Regions from separate parts of the Caballeronia sp. KNU42 genome, predicted to be linked through region 1. Evidence: riboswitches for the same ligand, from Rfam matches in the RefSeq annotation. Region 1 holds a riboswitch; the other holds the start of a gene.
What was found. Region 1 has a riboswitch for manganese ahead of ACSOSP_RS14310 (sodium:calcium antiporter). Riboswitches for the same ligand answer to the same signal wherever they lie in the genome.

Region 1 (8,814 bases):
GCGGTACCGGACTGACGGCGACCGCCGGCAGCACTGCGTCAGCGGGCACTTATTCCGTTGCGGTCACGCAAATTGCCAGCTCGCAGACGCTTTCATCGGCCGCGTTCGGCAGCACGACGGCGCTCGGTACCGGCACGATGAACATCTCGGTCGGCAGCCAGTCGATGAGTCTCGCCATCACGTCGTCGAACAACACGGTAAGCGGCATTGCCAGCGCGATCAACTCGGCGTCGAACAACCCGGGCGTCACGGCCACGGTCGTGACCGGCTCGGACGGCGCGCATCTGGTCTTGCGCTCGACGGCCACGGGGGCATCGAACACGATCAATGTTTCAGTGAGCAACGTCGCGAGCGATGCCGGCCTGTCCAGCCTCGGCGTTACGTCCACTGCCGGCACCAGCGGGAATCCATCGACATTCACGTCGGCGGTGAGCACGAGCGCGTGGACGCAAACCGCGGCCGCACAAGACGCCGCGTTCACTATCGACGGGACAGCAGCGACGAGTTCCACCAACTCGGTGACCACCGCACTCCAGGGTGTCACCCTGAACCTCACGGCTGCGGCTATTGGTACACCGGCCGGCACGGCGCAGACGCTGACTGTGGCGCAGAACACCGCCACGGCATCGACCGCGATCAACAGCTTCGTCACCCTCTATAACACCCTGGTCACCACGTACGGCCAGGTCGGCAACGACAACTCGCAGGCAGCGAGTTCGCAGGGCGGCGTGCTGGCCTCCAACCCGATGCTTGCCACCATCCAGAACACATTGGCGGAGATTGCCGGCAGCGGCGTGAAGAACGGCAGCTCCACAATTTCTCTTGGGGCGCTGGGGATCACGCTGCAGGGACAAGCCAGCGCGACGCAGCCGGCGGGCTCACTGGTAATCGATTCCACCAAGCTCGCCGCAGCGCTTCAAAGCAATCCGTCGGGGGTCGCGGCCCTGTTTAATTCGACCACCGGCGTAGCTGCGCAAATGACGACGAGCCTTAACTCGTGGCTGGGCACGGGCGGCTTGATTTCGAACAGCCAGAGTGCGGTGAACACGGACTTGGCGAGCGTCACGAAGCAGCAAACCAGCCTGACCGCCTACACGGCGCAGTTGACCAGCCAGTATCAGGCGCAATTCACCGCGCTCAATACTCTGATGGCCACGATGAACAACAATTCGCAGTACCTGACGCAACTGTTCGGCGGCTCAAATAGCGCGGGTGCACTCGCAACAGGGGCGAGCGGCTAAGCTGCCAAGGTCCGCAGAGGATAAATCGACATGGAACAGAACAGTTTGATCGACCGCCTGCTCGAGTTGACGCTCGCGATCCAGCACGCAGCGGCCATGGCGGACTGGCAGGAAGCCGCCCGCCTGACTGAAGAGCGGACGCCGCTTTTCATGGAATTGACGCCGGAACAGGACGCCACGGCCATGGAGGTGATCAACCGGATCCAGGCAATCGATGTCGCCATTGCCGCGGATGCGAAGACGACGCAATCGGAATTGCAGGTCGAATACAGTTCGGCGATGAAGAAAATCCAGGCTACCAGCAAGTATCACCAGGTCGCCAAGCTCTGACCTGACGGCGCCTTATCCTGGTTCTGCTACAGCAGCAAAAAACCCCGCGCGCCTGGCGCTTTGGCCGCGTCAGCACCCCGGGCGCCTGCGTGCTTCCGGGGTGTTTTCTTATGGGCTAACGCCCGAGCGTCAGCACCAGATACAGCGCATAAAGCCCGCCGTTCACCAGCAGCGCCCACAGCACGATCCCACCCTTCTTCGCGTTGAAGCGCAGCCATGCGGCCGCCGCGAGCGTGATGAAAACGCCGGTCATCACCTCCACGCGCGGTTCCCACGGCGTCAGCATGATGCCGATACCCGGCAGCAGCGTGCCCTGGAAGACCATTGCGCCGGTGATATTGCCGAACGCGAGCGTGTCCTTGCCGCGCCGCGCCCAGATGATGCTATTGACCTTCTCGGGCAGCTCGGTTGCGATCGGGATGATGATCAGCGATAGGAGCAACGCCGATATCCCCAGCACCTGCGAGACCCCTTCAACGCCGGCGATAAACCCCTTCGCACCGCCAACCAGCAGCGCCGTGCCCAGAACCATCTGCAACACGATGGTCGCGAGCGAAGTAGGTAACCCGAAGCGCGAGATCAGGAGCCGCTCGGGCGCTTCAGTGCCGTGGCCTTTTTCGACAAGACCGGCGGACGCACGGAACGTCGACACCACATACGCGACGTACACGCCGACCAGCCCCACGGCGAACAGCGCGCGCACTTGCCATGCGTGATGCGGCACGAACATGGCGCCGGCGGCAATCAGGAAAGCGCAGAGGAAGAAGTTGAGATCGCGCGTGAAACCGCTGTGTTCCGGCGCGACGATCCCCTTGAAACCGCGCATCTTGAGCACGGCGACGGCCATCAGGCAGGTGGACAAAGTCGCGAGCATCAGCGGTGCGCCGAGGATGGCGCCCACGCCAATTTCCTCGTTCACCGCACGGCTGGCCGTGCCGCCCATCAACGCGATGATCGGCACGGTAGTTTCCGGCAGCGCCGTGCCGATAGCCGCGAACAGCGAACCGGTGACCCCTTCGGAGATGCCCAGCTTTTCGCCGAGATGTTCAAGCGCGTTGGTGAAGAGTTCCGATGCCGCCAGGATCACCACGAGCATCAGCGCAAGTTGCACGAAAAGCAGCGTCATGCGGCACCTCGCGATGAAACTAGCGAACAGGGGACGCAGTGAAAACGGCGGAACAACGGCAGGGAAACCGAGGCACGAAGAAGTTGGCCTGGGGCAGGCCTGGGGTGTTTTTGTTTTGGGGACACGATAATTTCACGGTCGGACGTCAGCGAACCAGGATGCAATCCCGCGCCGTCCGACCGTGAACGACAAGATGCACCCATGGTCTCGCCAAACCTGACCGGTCGAACGCGCCACGGCAGACAAGCCGAGTATGTTGACGCGTCCTCCTCCCATTGCGGAAGGAAGGCTACTCCCCAAAGACGGCCACGAGTTTAGCGTGGGTCCGTGGATTAGGCAACCGGCCGCAGGGATGTTCAAGAAACTGTCACTAACCCCATATGGATATCCCGAATCGGTCGTTGTAGCGGAAATAACGGTTCAGTAAGCTACGGCCACGGGGGCCGTTCGTTGCGCTGAAGCAGCCGATCGAGCGCACCGTACAATAGGCTGCAACCGCCGTGATAAGAAACGTCTGACTGACTAACACTTTGCGACCACGCTCGTAACGGGAGATCCCATGCGCTTCAGAATGCTCGCAGCCGCTGTACTGGCCATCGCGCCGGTGCTCGCGATCGCGAAACCGCTCACTGTGTGCACCGAGTCGAGCCCGGATGGCTTCGACGTCGTGCAATTCAATTCGCTGGTGACGACCAACGCATCGGCGGATGTGATCTTCAACACGCTCGTCTCCTACGATGAAGTCGCGAAAAAGGTCACGCCCGCGCTAGCCGAGAAATGGGACGTGAGCCCCGACGGCCTGACCTACACGTTTCATCTGCGGCCGAACGTGGCGTTCCAGACCACGGACTACTTCACGCCATCGAGAAAACTGAACGCCGACGACGTGGTGTTCTCCTTCGACCGCATGCTCTCCGAGAGCAACCCGTGGCACAAGGTGGCGGGGGCGAGCGGCTTCCCGCACGCGCAGTCAATGGGCCTGATCAAGCTGATCAAGTCCGTCTCCAAGGTCGATGACAACACGGTCAAGTTCGAGCTCAACACGCCGAACGCGACCTTCGTGCCCATTCTCACCATGGGCTTTGCATCGATCTATTCGGCCGAATACGCCGACCAGCTGCTCAAGGCCGGCCATGAAACCGACCTGAATTCAAAGCCGATCGGCACCGGTCCGTTCGTTCTGAAGGGCTACACGAAAGACGCCGTGATCCGATACGACGTCAACCCGACGTACTGGGGACCCAAGCCTAAAGTGGACCGGCTGATCTACGCCATCACGCCCGACGCCTCCGTGCGCGCGCAGAAGATCAAGGCGGGTGAATGCCAGATCGCGTTGTCGCCGAAACCGCAGGACGTGATCGACGCTAAGAAGGACAGCTCGTTGAAAGTGGTCGAGACGCCGGCGTTCATGACGGCGTTCGTTGCGTTGAACACGCAGAAGAAGCCGCTCGATAACCCCAAGGTACGCGAGGCGTTGAACGTCGCCTTCGATCGCACGACGTACTTGAAGACGGTCTTCGAAAACACCGCCACGCCCGCTGTGAATCCGTTTCCGCCGAACACCTGGAGCTACGACAAGCAGATCACGGCGTATCCGTATTCGGTCGATCGCGCGAAAAAGCTGCTCGCCGATGCCGGTTTCCCGAATGGCTTCGACACGACAATCTGGGTGCGTCCGAACGGCAGCGTGCTGAACCCGAATCCGAAGGTGGGCGCGGAGTTGCTGCAGGCGGACCTGGCGAAGATCGGCGTGAAGGCGCAGGTGAAGGTGATCGAATGGGGTGAGCTGATCAAGGAAGCGAAGCAGGGTCAGCACGACATGTTGTTCATGGGCTGGGCCGGTGACAACGGCGATCCGGATAACTATCTGTCGCCGCTCTTCAGTTGTGCCGCCGTGCGCTCGGGCATCAACTTCGCGCGTTTCTGCGATCCGACGCTGGACCGCATGATCGATGAAGGCAAGGAAACTGCGGATCTAGGCAAGCGGACCAAGGCTTATACCGAGGCGCAGCAGATTATCCATGACCAGGCGCTGTGGATTCCGCTCGGTTATCCGACGGCAGCGGCGCTTACACGCAGCAATGTCAGCGGATATCGCGTGAGTCCGTTCGGACGGCAGAACTTCGCTAACGTCGCGGTACAGTAGTCACTGCGGTGGCTCACTGATGAAGCCGGGCGTGCAAACGCCCGGCTTTTTTACTTTGGCGCGAACCGGATCACGCCGTCTTCGTTGTCGGTTTGGCGCACGAGTTCGCCTTGCAGCCAAAGCAGGTGCAAATGCGCCAGCGCTTCGCCGAGTGCGAACGTCATCTGATGCACATCGAGCGGGCGCTTGAACATGAGCGGGACGATGTCGGCGGCGCTTTGCGGTTTGAGCGCGCAAGCTTCACGCACTTCCTGCAAACGCGCCGAGTGGTGATCCCGAAGCTGTCCGATGCGCGTATGCATGCCGCGAAACGGCTTGCCATGCGAAGGGAGCACGAGTGTGTCGGCGGGAAGAGACTCGTAGCGGCCCAGTGAACCCAGGAACAGCGCGAGCGGATTGCCCTCCGGTTCGATTGCAAACACCGAGACGTTCGTCGATATGCGCGGCAGCACCATATCGCCGGAAATCAGTACCTTCGTCTGAGCACAGAAGAACGCGCAATGTTCAGGGGAATGACCAAAGCCCGTCACCACCTCCCACTCGCGGCCACCAATCTGCACCTTATCGCCATCGCGTAGCCGGCGATAAACCGGCGGGATCGACGGTACGAGCTTCGGGTAATACGTATCGCGCTTGCGCAGCGCTTCAAGCGATGCCGGGTCGGTCATGCCATGCCGGGCGAAGTGCCGCGCCGCGCGCTCGCCGCCCGCGTCGGAACCATCGCCGGCGGACATTACGCGGCCCATCGCGTACTCGCCAAGCGACATCCAGAGCCTGACCGGCTCCCATCGCTTCTTGTCGCCGCCATTGCAGATCCAGTCTGCAAGACCGAGATGGTCCGGGTGGCAATGCGTGACGAGCACGCGCAGCACCGGCAGGCCGTCCAGCAGCGTGTCGAAGATGCGCTCCCAGTTCGCCCGGATCGTTTCGTCTGATATACCGCAATCGATAATGGTCCAGCCCGCCACGCCGTCGATCTCGTCGCGCATGACCCACAGGTTGATGTGATCGAGCGCGAACGGCAGCGGCATGCGCACCCAGAACACGCCGGGCGTGACTTCCATCGAATGGCCGCTCTCAGGAAGACGGTCTGCGAAAACGTAATCGAGTTGCTGTTCGAGCGGGTTCATGCGGGTCGGGTCTCCGGGTTGTCAGTTGTTGCATTGCCGCCAAGTTGACGCTAACGTTAACCTTCATTTTAGCGTCGGCTTCAGAAAAGCGTTGGGAACCTTGTAATTTCAATGACAGACACGCGCTACACCATCACCGAACTGGCACGCGAATTCGAGATCACGCCGCGGGCGATCCGGTTCTATGAGAACCAGGGCTTGCTCACGCCGGCACGCGTTGGCACGAACGGCATGCGTCGCGTGTATTCGGCGCGCGACCGCACGCGGCTCAAGCTGACGCTGCGTGGCAAACGGCTTGGATTCACGTTGCTGGAGGTGAGCAGGCTGCTCGATCTCTACGACTCGCCTACCGGCACGACCGCACAGTTGCATGCGTTCCTGGACACTATCGCGGCGCATCGCGCGGTGCTGGAGCGGCAACTGGAGGACCTGAACGCGACGCTCGCCGAGCTCTCGGCGTACGAAACGCAAGGCCGTGCGCTGCTTTCAGCGAACGCTGAAAAACGCACGGGCAAGGCGGCAGTTTCGACTGTTCCGACGGAGACACGGGTGAAAGTGCCCTGAGCTTGCAACGGGCAAGAACGGCTGCTGTCGAGGAACAAAAACGTCCGGCGATACAATATCGGCCGGATTCGTCGGCCGGATTCGAAGTCGGGTTTGATGCTTATCACTAACGCAAAGACGTAATCACGTAGCGCACTGAGCGCATGTCGGACGACACCACACGAAGTGCAGGGTCGAAATGAATCACTTTCCCAAGTTGCTGTCGTCGCAGATTGGCTTCGATGTCGCGGAAACGCTGCTCGAAGGCTTCGACCGTCACTATTGCGTGTTTCGCGATGCGGCCATCGCGGCGAAGGGGCTATTCGAGGCCGGCGACTGGCACGCGCTGCAGCGGCTGGCGCGCGAGCGCATCACGTCGTACGACGATCGGGTGGAAGAGTGCGTGATGCGTCTGGAAGACGAGTACGACGCCGAGAACATAGACGATGAAATCTGGCAGCAGATCAAGCTGCATTACATCGGCTTGCTGACTTCGCACCGGCAGCCCGAGTGCGCGGAGACTTTCTTCAACTCCGTGTGCTGCAAGATCCTGCATCGTTCGTACTTCAGCAACGACTTCATCTTCGTGCGGCCCGCTATTTCGACGGAGTACATCGAGAACGACGAGCCCGCGGCCAAGCCGACCTATCGCGCGTATTACCCGGGTAAAGATGGCCTCACCGCGACATTCGAACGGATCGTGACGAACTTCCAGCTCGAGCCGCCGTTCGAGGATCTGCAGCGCGATGTTCAATGCCTGATGCGAGCCATTACCGAAGCGTTCGGCGAGTTCAAGGCTGCGCCTAATTTCCAGATTCACGTGCTGTCGTCGCTGTTCTTTCGCAACAAGGCGGCGTACATAGTGGGGCGGATCATCAACGGTGATCTGGTGATACCTTTCGTCGTGCCCATACGTCACGCGTCGCCCGGCCTGCTTGCGCTCGATACGGTCCTGCTGCAACGCGAACAAGTGCTGATCATCTTCAGCTTCTCGCATTCGTATTTCCTCGTGGATATGGAAGTGCCGTCGGCGTATGTGCAGTTCCTGCGCTCGATCATGCCGGGCAAACCGAAGGCGGAAATCTATACATCGGTGGGCTTGCAGAAGCAGGGCAAGAACCTGTTTTATCGCGACTTGCTGCATCATCTCTCGCATTCCAGCGATAAATTCGTCATCGCGCCAGGCATCAAGGGGCTCGTGATGCTGGTGTTCACGCTGCCCTCTTTTCCGTACGTGTTCAAGCTGATCAAGGACACCTTTCCGCCGCCCAAGGAAACCACGCGCAAGAAGATCCAGGACAAGTATCAGCTCGTCAAACGCCATGACCGTCTTGGACGCATGGCCGATACGCTCGAGTATTCGAGCGTCGCGTTACCGTTGTCGCGCCTCGACGATGCGCTGCTCAAAGAGCTCATCAAAGAGGTCCCTTCGATGATCGAACACGAAGGCGATAACCTGGTGATCAGGCATTTGTACATCGAGCGCCGCATGACCCCGTTGAACCTGTATTTGCAGAACGGCACGCTGCTGGAAATCGAGCATGGCATCAAGGAATATGGCAACGCGATCAAGGAACTGATCCAGGCCAACATCTTCCCGGGCGACATGCTCTACAAGAATTTCGGCGTCACGCGCCACGGCCGCGTGGTGTTCTATGACTACGACGAGATCGAGTACCTGACCGACTGCAACGTGCGCCGGGTGCCGCAAGCGCGCAACGAGGAAGACGAGATGTCGGGCGAGCCGTGGTACACCGTCGGGCCGCATGACATCTTCCCCGAAACCTACGACACGTTCCTGCTCGGCGACCCGCGCGTGCGCAACGTGTTCATGAAGCATCACCCCGATTTCTTCGACCCCGCTCTCTGGCAAAAGCACAAGGAACAGATCCTTAACGGCGAGCTCGCCGACTTCTTTCCGTACGAACGCGGTATCCGTTTTTGCGTTCGTTATCCTGAGCGTTTTCTGGCCGGCGCACCCGCAGCACGCGCCGCATGAAACCTATCCGAACTGAATACCATGTCCAATAGCGAAAACATCGACAGCCCTGAAAGCCACGACAACAACCCGCTCTCCCACCTGTTCGATAACAACCTGAAGTGGGTCGATCGCAAGCTCTCGGAAGACGCCGAGTATTTCTCACGTCTCGCGGACCAGCAAGCGCCCGAGTACTTGTGGATCGGATGCTCGGACTCGCGCGTGCCGGCTAACCAGATCATCGGCTTGCCGCCGGGCGAGGTGTTCGTGCACAGGAACATCGCGAACGTGGTCGTTCACTCGGATCTCAACTGCCTGTC
Region 2 (8,814 bases), on a different replicon from region 1:
GCATCGACCGAAGCGTAAAGGATGATCGGGCCTTTCCCAGGCCTGGTTCGTCCAATCGGCCGATGAATATGTATCCGCTGAAATGATCCGTTACCAACTGCATCAGTTATTTCTTCTATACCCGCATAAGATCGCTTCCATAGTCCCGACCACGGGATCTGGAGAACTCAAATGAAACGCGTAGCTGCAGTGTTGGTGTTGGCCGGAAGTCTTGCCATCTCGGGTCAGGCGTCCGCACACGGGGGTGGTGGAGACGGTGGCGCGGTTGTCGGCGCGTTGCTGGGCGGTGCGGTGATCGGCGCATTGGTGGGGTCCGCGGTGGCTCAGCCGGTGTACGCACAACCTGTCTATGCACAGCCGGTGTATCAGCCGGTCTATGCGCAACCCGTCTATGCACAGCCGGTCTACGCGCAACCTGGGCCGCCCCCGGGATACTGCTTCGACAATTACCGCCGTGCTTATGTACCGTGCGCACCGCCGCCGCAGCAAGGTTATTACCAGCAAGGCTGGTAAAACCGAGATACTTCGAGATGACAAAACCGGGCCGGCAAGCCCGGTTTTTTGTTTTGTGTGGCGCGAAAGCAGTCAACCTGTCGGGCAAATGCGGGTCAAAGAGCCACAGCATCGCCAAATGGTAGTGGGACAATGACAAAACCGCGGTAACAGGCTGGCGTAACCGAGGCTGGCATAGCCGAGGCTGGCATAACCGCCCTGAGCGCAATATCAAACCCACCCTGGCGCAAGCGAACCCAACGTTGGAGCCCTGACGCTTTGCACTCTTCAGATTCCGCACTCGACTTGCCATTGCCGTTGCGCAATTTCGCCGCGACGCGGCGAATGCTGTTGGTCGTGCTGGCGGCATCGATACTTTTCCCGATCGTGTTCCTGCTCGGCTACGGTTATTACGATTACGAGCGCCGCATGAGCGAATCCGACGATATCGCCGACCGTGTGGCCCGTGTCGCCGACGAACAAGCCGTCAAGGTGCTCGACCTCAACCGCGAAATCGCGACGCGTATCGTGGAAATGCTCGCCGACAGCGACGACGCCCATATCAGCGCGAATCAGAAAGCCATCCATGACCGCCTGAGCGTCATCGGCGAATCGTTCGACCAGGTGGCGGCCATCACCATCTTTGGCGTGAACGGCGCCATGCTGGCCAGCAACCGATTTTTCCCGGTGCCGGCCGTCTCGATCGCCAATCGCAACGACTTCACCTCCGCGCGCTCCATCCGCCCGGATCCCTATTTTTCCCTGCCGCTCCTCGGCAGCGTCCAGCAAGCCGACGTATTTACGACCAGCGTTGGGCGCAGCCTGAATGACGGCCGTTTTGCGGGCGTCGTGTCGATCGCGCTCAAACGCGATTATTTCGCAGACTTCTATCGCGATCTGTCGAATGGTGAACCGGGCATGAGTGTCGGCTTGTATCGGCGCGACGGCGGCATTCTCGTGCACGAGCCGCCTACCCGCCCCGGCATCACTCACGTGCGCGACCCGGCGTTCACCAGCGCCATGCGCAACAACGAGCTGTTCGGCCGCGTGCGGATCCGCTCGAGCATTGACGGCGTGGAGCGCGTGGTGGCGTTCCGGCGTGCGGGCGACTACCCGCTCTACGTGACAAGCGCCATTCCGACCGATGCGATCTTTGCCGAGTGGCGGCAGCACTACACGCTGATAGCCGTGATGACGGCGGTCCCGTGCGTCGCGGTCTGGCTGCTCGTGCTGTTTTCGCTGCGCCAGTTGCGGGCGCAGCAGCTCGCATGGGAGCGCTGGCAGGCGGAAGTCGCCATGCGGCTCTCGGCCGAGGCATCCAGCCGGCAGTTGCGGCGCATGGGCGCGCTCGGCAACCTGGTCGCCAACGTGGCGCATGACTTCAATAACTTGCTCATGGTGGTGGCGGCGAATATGGAGCTCGCGCGGCGCAAGAATTTCAACGGGCTCGAACGGGAAGTGCTGGCGGTCGAGCGCGCCACCGCCGGCGCCGAAGCGCTCGCGCGGCGCTTGCTCAGCGTCGCGCGCAAGCAACCGCTCAAGCAGGAGCCGATCGACCTCGCTGTCTGGCTGCCCGCAGCGGCCGGGCTGATCGAAACGGCGGCCGGCGCGAAGGTCCAGGTGAAAGTGCAAGTGTCACCGGACATGTGGCAGGTTCGCGCGGACGCCACCGAACTCGAGTTCGCGATCATCAACATTGCCGTGAATGCCCGCGATGCGATGCCTCGCGGCGGGCGTTTTGTCATCCGCAGCCAGAACGTTCGACTGACGGCCGACAACACCTTGCCCGACGGTGAATACGCGCTGATTGCCTTCACCGACAGCGGCGAGGGCATGCCCGAGACAACGGCGAGGCGTGCATTCGAGCCGCTGTTCACGACCAAGCTGAGCGGCTCGGGCACGGGGCTGGGGTTGGCGCAAGTGCTGGCGGCCTGCGAGCAGGCGGACGGTACCGCGCGCCTTGACAGTGTGCCGGGGCGCGGCACGACCGTGCGGCTTTACCTGCCCCGATACCACGGTCCTTCCGCTGCGCCGGTGACTGCGCCTGCGCCGGATGAAGCGGCCCACACCCCGCAGTCACCGGGCAACGGCGTGCCGGAGGAGCTTCAACCGGGGTCGATCTTGCTGGTGGAAGACAACGAGGAAGTGGCGGCAGGCGTGGCGGCGGTGCTCGCGACCTTTGGCTGCGACGTGCGTCACGAACTCACCGCCGACAAAGCCTTCGACCTGCTCAGCGAAGGCAGCTGCTTCGACCTGGTGTTGTCGGATATACAAATGCCTGGGCGGCTCAACGGCATCGACCTGGCCGAGAAAGTGCGCGGCGCGTGGCCCTCGCAGCGCATCGCGCTGATGACCGGTTATGCCGACGAATTCGAGCGCGCGCGTCACACCGGGGTGACCATTCTCGCGAAGCCTTTCAATATCGAAGAACTGCGGGAACTGGTGCTGCGCTGATTTATCGGCTTATCGATGCGCGATACGGCGCGGAAAGTTGGCGAGTCAGCCCCGAGCGAGATAGGCAAAACGAGATCCGCGCCGGGCGTGGTGGCGACGCGCGCTGCAATAAGCGGAGTTGAACGTTGGCGATTACTGCAGGGCGCTGAAGCCGGGAGTCAATCGCCGGTCGTTTCGGCGTTGCTGTCGGCGTTGGCATCGGCGCCGGAACCGAATTGCGGAGCGAACGCCTTGGCGCGCAGGCTGATCTTTTCCGCGTAGGCTTTCGAACCGCCGTAGCTCTTCAGGGCTGCATCCACATCGCCTTGTGCAGACTGGACATAACCGTGAAGGATCGCCGATCCGGCTTCGATATTCGCCGTTGCTTCGGTCAGGTCGATATGGCGCACGAGTTGTTTGTGCGCGGCCGGCACGACCTGCATCAGCCCGGTTGCGCCATTGGCGCCGCGGGCCTTTTCCTTGAAGCGGGATTCAACCGAGATGATGGCGAGGAGGAGGGCGGGAGGGAGCGAGTATTTCGATGCCGCTGACATGACCGCGGCTGAAATCTGCTCCGCTTTGGCGCGCGCGACGCCGAACTTCTGGGAGATCAACTGTGAGACCTGATGCGTGGCCTCGGCGGTGGCGTCGCTGGCTGCTGCGTCTTGCCGGGCGGCTTCCGGGGCACGTTCAGAAATACGTTCAGAAGTACGTTCCTGAGCCACCGCGCCCTGCATCGGTCCTAGCATCGCGCCGAACGTCAGCGCAGCAAGCCAAAGGAGTCTGCTCATGGTGAAGTGGCCTTGGAAGGGAAGGTCGCATTATACAGACGAGAAAAATCCTTGCAAATCATGTGTTTGCTTGGTCGCAGGAGCGGATTCGGGCGCTTTCGGCCAGTAATGAGGTCCTGCCGGCGCGCTCAGGAAGCGACTACCGGCGCCACCGCGTGGGCCAGCGGCCGGACGCAGTCGCGCCCTGCCGCCTTCGCTTTGTAGAGCTGCTGGTCGGCGGCGCCGAGCAGGCTATACGGACCGCCCAGGCCCGGCGGCGACGCCGTCGCGCAGCCAATGCTGACTGTAATGACGCCGAACGCGCTGGCCCGGTGCGGGATCGCACAGGCCAGCACGTGCTGCCGGATCGTTTCTGCAATATGCCGCGCGCCTTCCTGGGGTGTATCGGGCAGCAGCACGACGAACTCTTCGCCGCCGTAGCGCGCGGGGACATCGCCCGGACGGCGTACAGTCGTGGCAATACTGTGCGCGACGGTGGCGAGCGCGTTGTCGCCAAGTGCGTGGCCGTAGGTGTCGTTGTAGGACTTGAAATAATCCACGTCGATGAACAGCACCGACAACGGCGTGCCCGCGCGGCGCCCGCGGCGCCATTCGTCGTCCATGCGTTCGTCGAATGCGCGCCGGTTCGGCAGGCCGGTGAGGGCATCCGTGCCGGCCAGCCGGACGAGCTCCTCTTGTGCGCGGGCGCGCTCGCGCAGCGACAGCGCCAGCAGCCACGACACCGCGACGAAACTCAGGCCGGACAGCAGCGTCAGCGCGCCGACGACGCGGCTGCGTGCGCGCCACGGTTCCAGCACGTCCTCTTCCGCCGGCGCCACGCCCACGATGAACGGGGTACCCGGTACCCGCGAGAACGTGTAAAGGCGGCGCACGCCGTCGACCGGTGAGACCGCCGAGTACGATCCCGACATGGCGTTCGCCATGCGCGCGAAGGTGGGCGAACTGGCGACGCTGCGCCCGGGCAGGTCGTCGCGGTAAGGCTTGCGGGCGATCATCGTGCCGTCCTCATGGACGATGAAGATCGACCCCTCGGCGCCCACATTGAGCTTGTCCAGCAACGAGTGGAAGTAGGCGACGTTCAGCGCCAGCAGCGCGATCCCGGCGAACGAGCCGTCGGGTGCGTTGACGCGCCGGCTCAAGCCGATTGTGGGGATGCCGCGCTGGCGTGAGGCGAACGGATGCGAGAAAAACAGGCCGGTCGAGGCGCTGCGTTGCTGGGCGTAAAAATATTCACGGTCGGCGAAAGAGCCTGCCGGGAGGGGGCCGTCCCTGCTCACCTCGGTGACCAGGCCGCGCGCGTCCAGCACGTAGGCGCCGGTGATGTACGCGGCGGAGGTTGCGCGATCGAAGAGGATCTGGCGGCGCAAGGCCGGCGAGAGTTCCCGCATGGCCGGGTTCTGCGCGCCCTCAACCATCGCGTTGAGGGAGAGACTGTCGATTTCGACATTGCGGGCCAGGTCGCTGCTAATGATGGCGACCAGGTTCGCCGATGTTTCATGGGCGTGGTCGAGCACGCCTTGGCGCCCCTGATACAACGTCACGAGGGACAAGCTCGCCATCAGTACCGCGACCACGGTGCCGGCGACGCCCGCGACCATCGGATGGCGGGACAGCGCGCTGGCCATGCCGACCGCCGTCCAGCGAGGCCAGATGCGGCGCTTCCTCAAACCTGCGGCGGGCGGAGGGGCAGGGTTCATCGCGAGCGGTCTGCCGGCCACGGGCGGCGCAGGCAATGACCGCACCGGCGACACAGGTCGCGGTGCGGCGTTGGGCGGGCACGCTCAGGCAGCGGGTTGAATTTCGGGTTTGGCATCGCGCGGCAGGTTCGATCGGGAGGCTCGCCATTCCTGGCTGGCCGCATTGTATCGGCTTGAATTCTTGTGACCATTTTGCCGACCCGCAAGATTATCCGGGTTTGTCCGTTGTGTGGACCGGTGCGGACCCTCGATTCGCATCAATGCACCTGGAAGGAGCGGTCAGGAAGTGCCCTTTCAATTTCCCCGGAAAAGCTTACAAATTCATTTCCATCGTGGTAGCCTCCTGTCCGTCTTTGGGGAGTAGCCGGCTTCCATTCACTGGAAGCGCTCATGTCAACACGCTTGGTTCGATCGAACCGTGGCATGAGCCGCCGTTAGCTTTTGGTTGGCAAGACCATCGATGTAGCGGGGAGACCGGTCGGGCTCGCCGCTGCATCGCATGTTCTCGCCCGACCTGAATGCCATAACGACACCCTGACATCCCCATGAATATTGCTTCCACTCTCCTGCTCGCCTTCGCCATGTCGACGGACGCCTTCGCCGCTGCGGTCGGCAAGGGTGCCACACTGCATCGTCCGCGGATTCGCGAGGCGCTTCGCACCGGCCTGATCTTCGGCGTGATTGAAGCCATCACGCCGCTGGTCGGCTGGGCGCTCGGCAAGGTGGCCGCTCCGTACGTCGCTTCATGGGATCACTGGATCGCATTCAGCCTGCTGCTCGTGCTCGGCGCACGCATGATCATCTCGGGCCTGCGCGCGCCCGCGCCGGACGCCGAGAAGCCCGACAGCCACGGTTTCTGGCTGCTGGCGCTCACCGGATTCGCGACCAGTATCGACGCGATGGCGGTGGGCGCGGGACTCGCTTTCATCGATGTGAACATCTTGTCGACGGCTGCGACCATCGGACTCGCGACGCTGATCATGGTGACCCTGGGCGTGATGGTGGGACGTTTTCTCGGCAAGGCAGTGGGGCAGCGCGCGGAGATTGCGGGCGGGTTCATTCTTGTGGTTATCGGATCGGTGATCCTGGCCGAGCATCTCGGGTATATGAGTTGAGGTAGCGCATTGCGATCGGCATGCGGCCTAGAAATTGACGACGGTGCCGAGTGCTTGCATCCGCTTCTATGCCGCTTGCGGACTGCAGCGTGAGCAGCGTGTGCTGGCTCAGGTTGCGACCATGAATTTGCAAGCTGGAGACATTGAACGTACCACCCGGCAGGCCGAAGGCCTTCGATGTATCGATCTGGACGCTCGCCTGGGTCAGCCCGTCGTAGGCGCCTTCACGCGACACGCCACCGGACAGGTTGCGCAGGTATTCGCTGGTCTCCTGCACGCTGAGGGTGGTGCCATAGTTACCCAGCCATGGACGCAGCCCGCCCATATCCCCGAACAATGTCGAGCGGTCCCAGAGCCCGGTCGGCGCGGGTGCGGCTTGCGTCCCGGCGGCTTGTGCGTCGGGCGCGCTTGTGCCCGGTGCGTCGACACTCGTCTGTGCGACAGCGGTGGACAACGCGCCTAACGACAGCAATAGCGAAACCCCGTTGCGGACACTCGAGCGTGCCCTGCTCGAGAGAAGTGGCGCTTGCGCGGTGTAGAACGTTCGCGTCGATGCTTCGAGAAAACTCGAAGGCGATTTCTTAAGATTTTTTTTCATGGTCTGTGGAGAGATAGATGGTTTGACGATCTACATTTTTTTCTCGATGAAAGTTAAAAGAACGGTCAAAGGGTTGAGTACGTGCTGCGGCCGCGCTCAGGCAAACCACCAGCTCAAACGCACTGCGCGTCCGAGCTCGTCGCCCACTGAGCTAGCGGATAAAGCGCCTGCGATAACAATGGCTGCTACGGTCAAAACAATGAGCAGGCAGACCGTCGGCGTGAGCGAGCCACCGACGTGACCCGCTTTGCGCGGCATCGCGCGAATTACGTTGGCGCAGAAGCGGCGGATGCGCGCGTTGGCCGGCGTCGCCAGGCAACGCTCAGCCTGCCCCGAGGACGGGTTAAGAATGAACAAGCGCTGTGACGGCCGTAATACCGGACCGATGCGCGAGATAAGCGAAACGACAAACATGAGCAGACTCCCGTCCAGCCCGACTGAATCGAGCGACGTGCAAAGACATGACGCGGCTTTGCAAGTGAACTTGCAAAGAGCGATCGGACAAAAGGGAGCGTGCTGCAGACGGACGGGCTTACGGACGTAAAGCCGGTCGTGAATGAAGCGCGCTAACCCGACAAGGCGAGTTAGCGGCTAAGGAGTATTCCTGTGACGCTATCTCGCGGATGCTTCGCCGGCGCTGGCCGGCATCGAACTTCCACTACCAGGGGATGTGTCCACGAGGGGACTCCTTAAGATGAGACGGGCGGATTGTATTCTCGGCGCAAACGCATTGGCAAGTAAAAATGCAGCAAGAAAACCACGTCATGCATTGAGTAAGAAAGCCTTCTCTTCCGCATTTCCGCCAGGTCAGGAACAAGCCTGGACTAGCCGGGAAATTATTTCAGTGTGCTTACGCGTACATTGCCGCCAATTCAAAAAATGACGCCCGGGCGATGTGAATAGCGACGCATCAGCAACGCATCAAAACTATTTCTGCTCTGCTTAACGAATGGAGTTGACTTGATATTTAACGCGCGCCTAGAATCCGGGAATCGTCACAAGCGGGGCTAATGCCTTGGACAGTTGTAGTAGTCGACCTTCGAAGTTTTTCTCTGCCTGACAGGCAGGACGTTCGCGCTTGATTCCCTAGCCGCCGTCTTGCCAGCAGGCAGACGGTGCGCGCCGCAGTAAATACTCCGTGCACCCTTGAAACAAGCGTATTGACGCCAGGGTTTCCTGCGTCCATACAAAACGCGTTGCGAGCTGACCCTCGCGACTGGTTCCGCTCGCGCCTTGCCGCTGGAAAGGCGCGTCGTGCGGATGACGACGTGCGTGCATACGCAATAAGGAGCCTCCATGCCGGACAGTGACAGTTATCCCTTACGCCGCAGCACTTTCACTTTTGCCAGGGAAGGCGAGTAGATTCCTTTCGACACGCGCACCGCGTGCCCGAACTCCGGTCTGCTGGCTTTCCATTCATTGAAAAGCCACATTGTCGGAGAAGCATCATGAACTTCGGTTTGCTCGTCTCGCACCTTCCGCACGTCCAGGAATCACGTCTTCATTACAACACCATGCTGTCGCTGGACTCCACCAGCCGGCATCGTTGCGCCAATGCATGGCGCGCATTGCGCACATTCGTGTTTCGCGCCTGATTAACGTTTCCACGTACACCGTCCGGAGTCTTCTGAACTTGATCCTGAACTTCATCAAGGGATGACTCACGTCGTTCGTGCACGGGGTAAGCA

Region 2: linked by a shared signal. The riboswitch ahead of mntP (manganese efflux pump MntP) and the one ahead of ACSOSP_RS14310 (sodium:calcium antiporter) in region 1 are both predicted to bind manganese.

Annotation. Positions count from the first base shown of each region.
Region 1 is NZ_CM132388.1:3,168,957-3,177,770, reverse strand. Features, by position in the region: gene fliD (flagellar filament capping protein FliD) at 1-1,241, shown strand, start outside; gene fliT (flagellar protein FliT) at 1,272-1,571, shown strand; gene ACSOSP_RS14310 (sodium:calcium antiporter) at 1,687-2,697, opposite strand; yybP-ykoY riboswitch at 2,838-3,011, opposite strand; gene ACSOSP_RS14305 (ABC transporter substrate-binding protein) at 3,257-4,843, shown strand; gene ACSOSP_RS14300 (MBL fold metallo-hydrolase) at 4,894-5,973, opposite strand; gene ACSOSP_RS14295 (MerR family transcriptional regulator) at 6,085-6,537, shown strand; gene aceK (bifunctional isocitrate dehydrogenase kinase/phosphatase) at 6,716-8,515, shown strand; gene can (carbonate dehydratase) at 8,537-8,814, shown strand, end outside.
Region 2 is NZ_CM132390.1:1,082,260-1,091,073, forward strand. Features, by position in the region: gene ACSOSP_RS36025 (response regulator) at 1-18, shown strand, start outside; gene ACSOSP_RS36030 (hypothetical protein) at 172-513, shown strand; gene ACSOSP_RS36035 (ATP-binding protein) at 838-2,946, shown strand; gene ACSOSP_RS36040 (transglycosylase SLT domain-containing protein) at 3,105-3,716, opposite strand; gene ACSOSP_RS36045 (sensor domain-containing diguanylate cyclase) at 3,845-5,341, opposite strand; gene ACSOSP_RS36050 (hypothetical protein) at 5,340-5,513, shown strand; yybP-ykoY riboswitch at 5,757-5,893, shown strand; gene mntP (manganese efflux pump MntP) at 5,959-6,528, shown strand; partial or broken gene ACSOSP_RS36060 (carbohydrate porin) at 6,575-7,000, opposite strand; gene ACSOSP_RS36065 (hypothetical protein) at 7,223-7,540, opposite strand; gene ACSOSP_RS36070 (hypothetical protein) at 8,575-8,721, shown strand.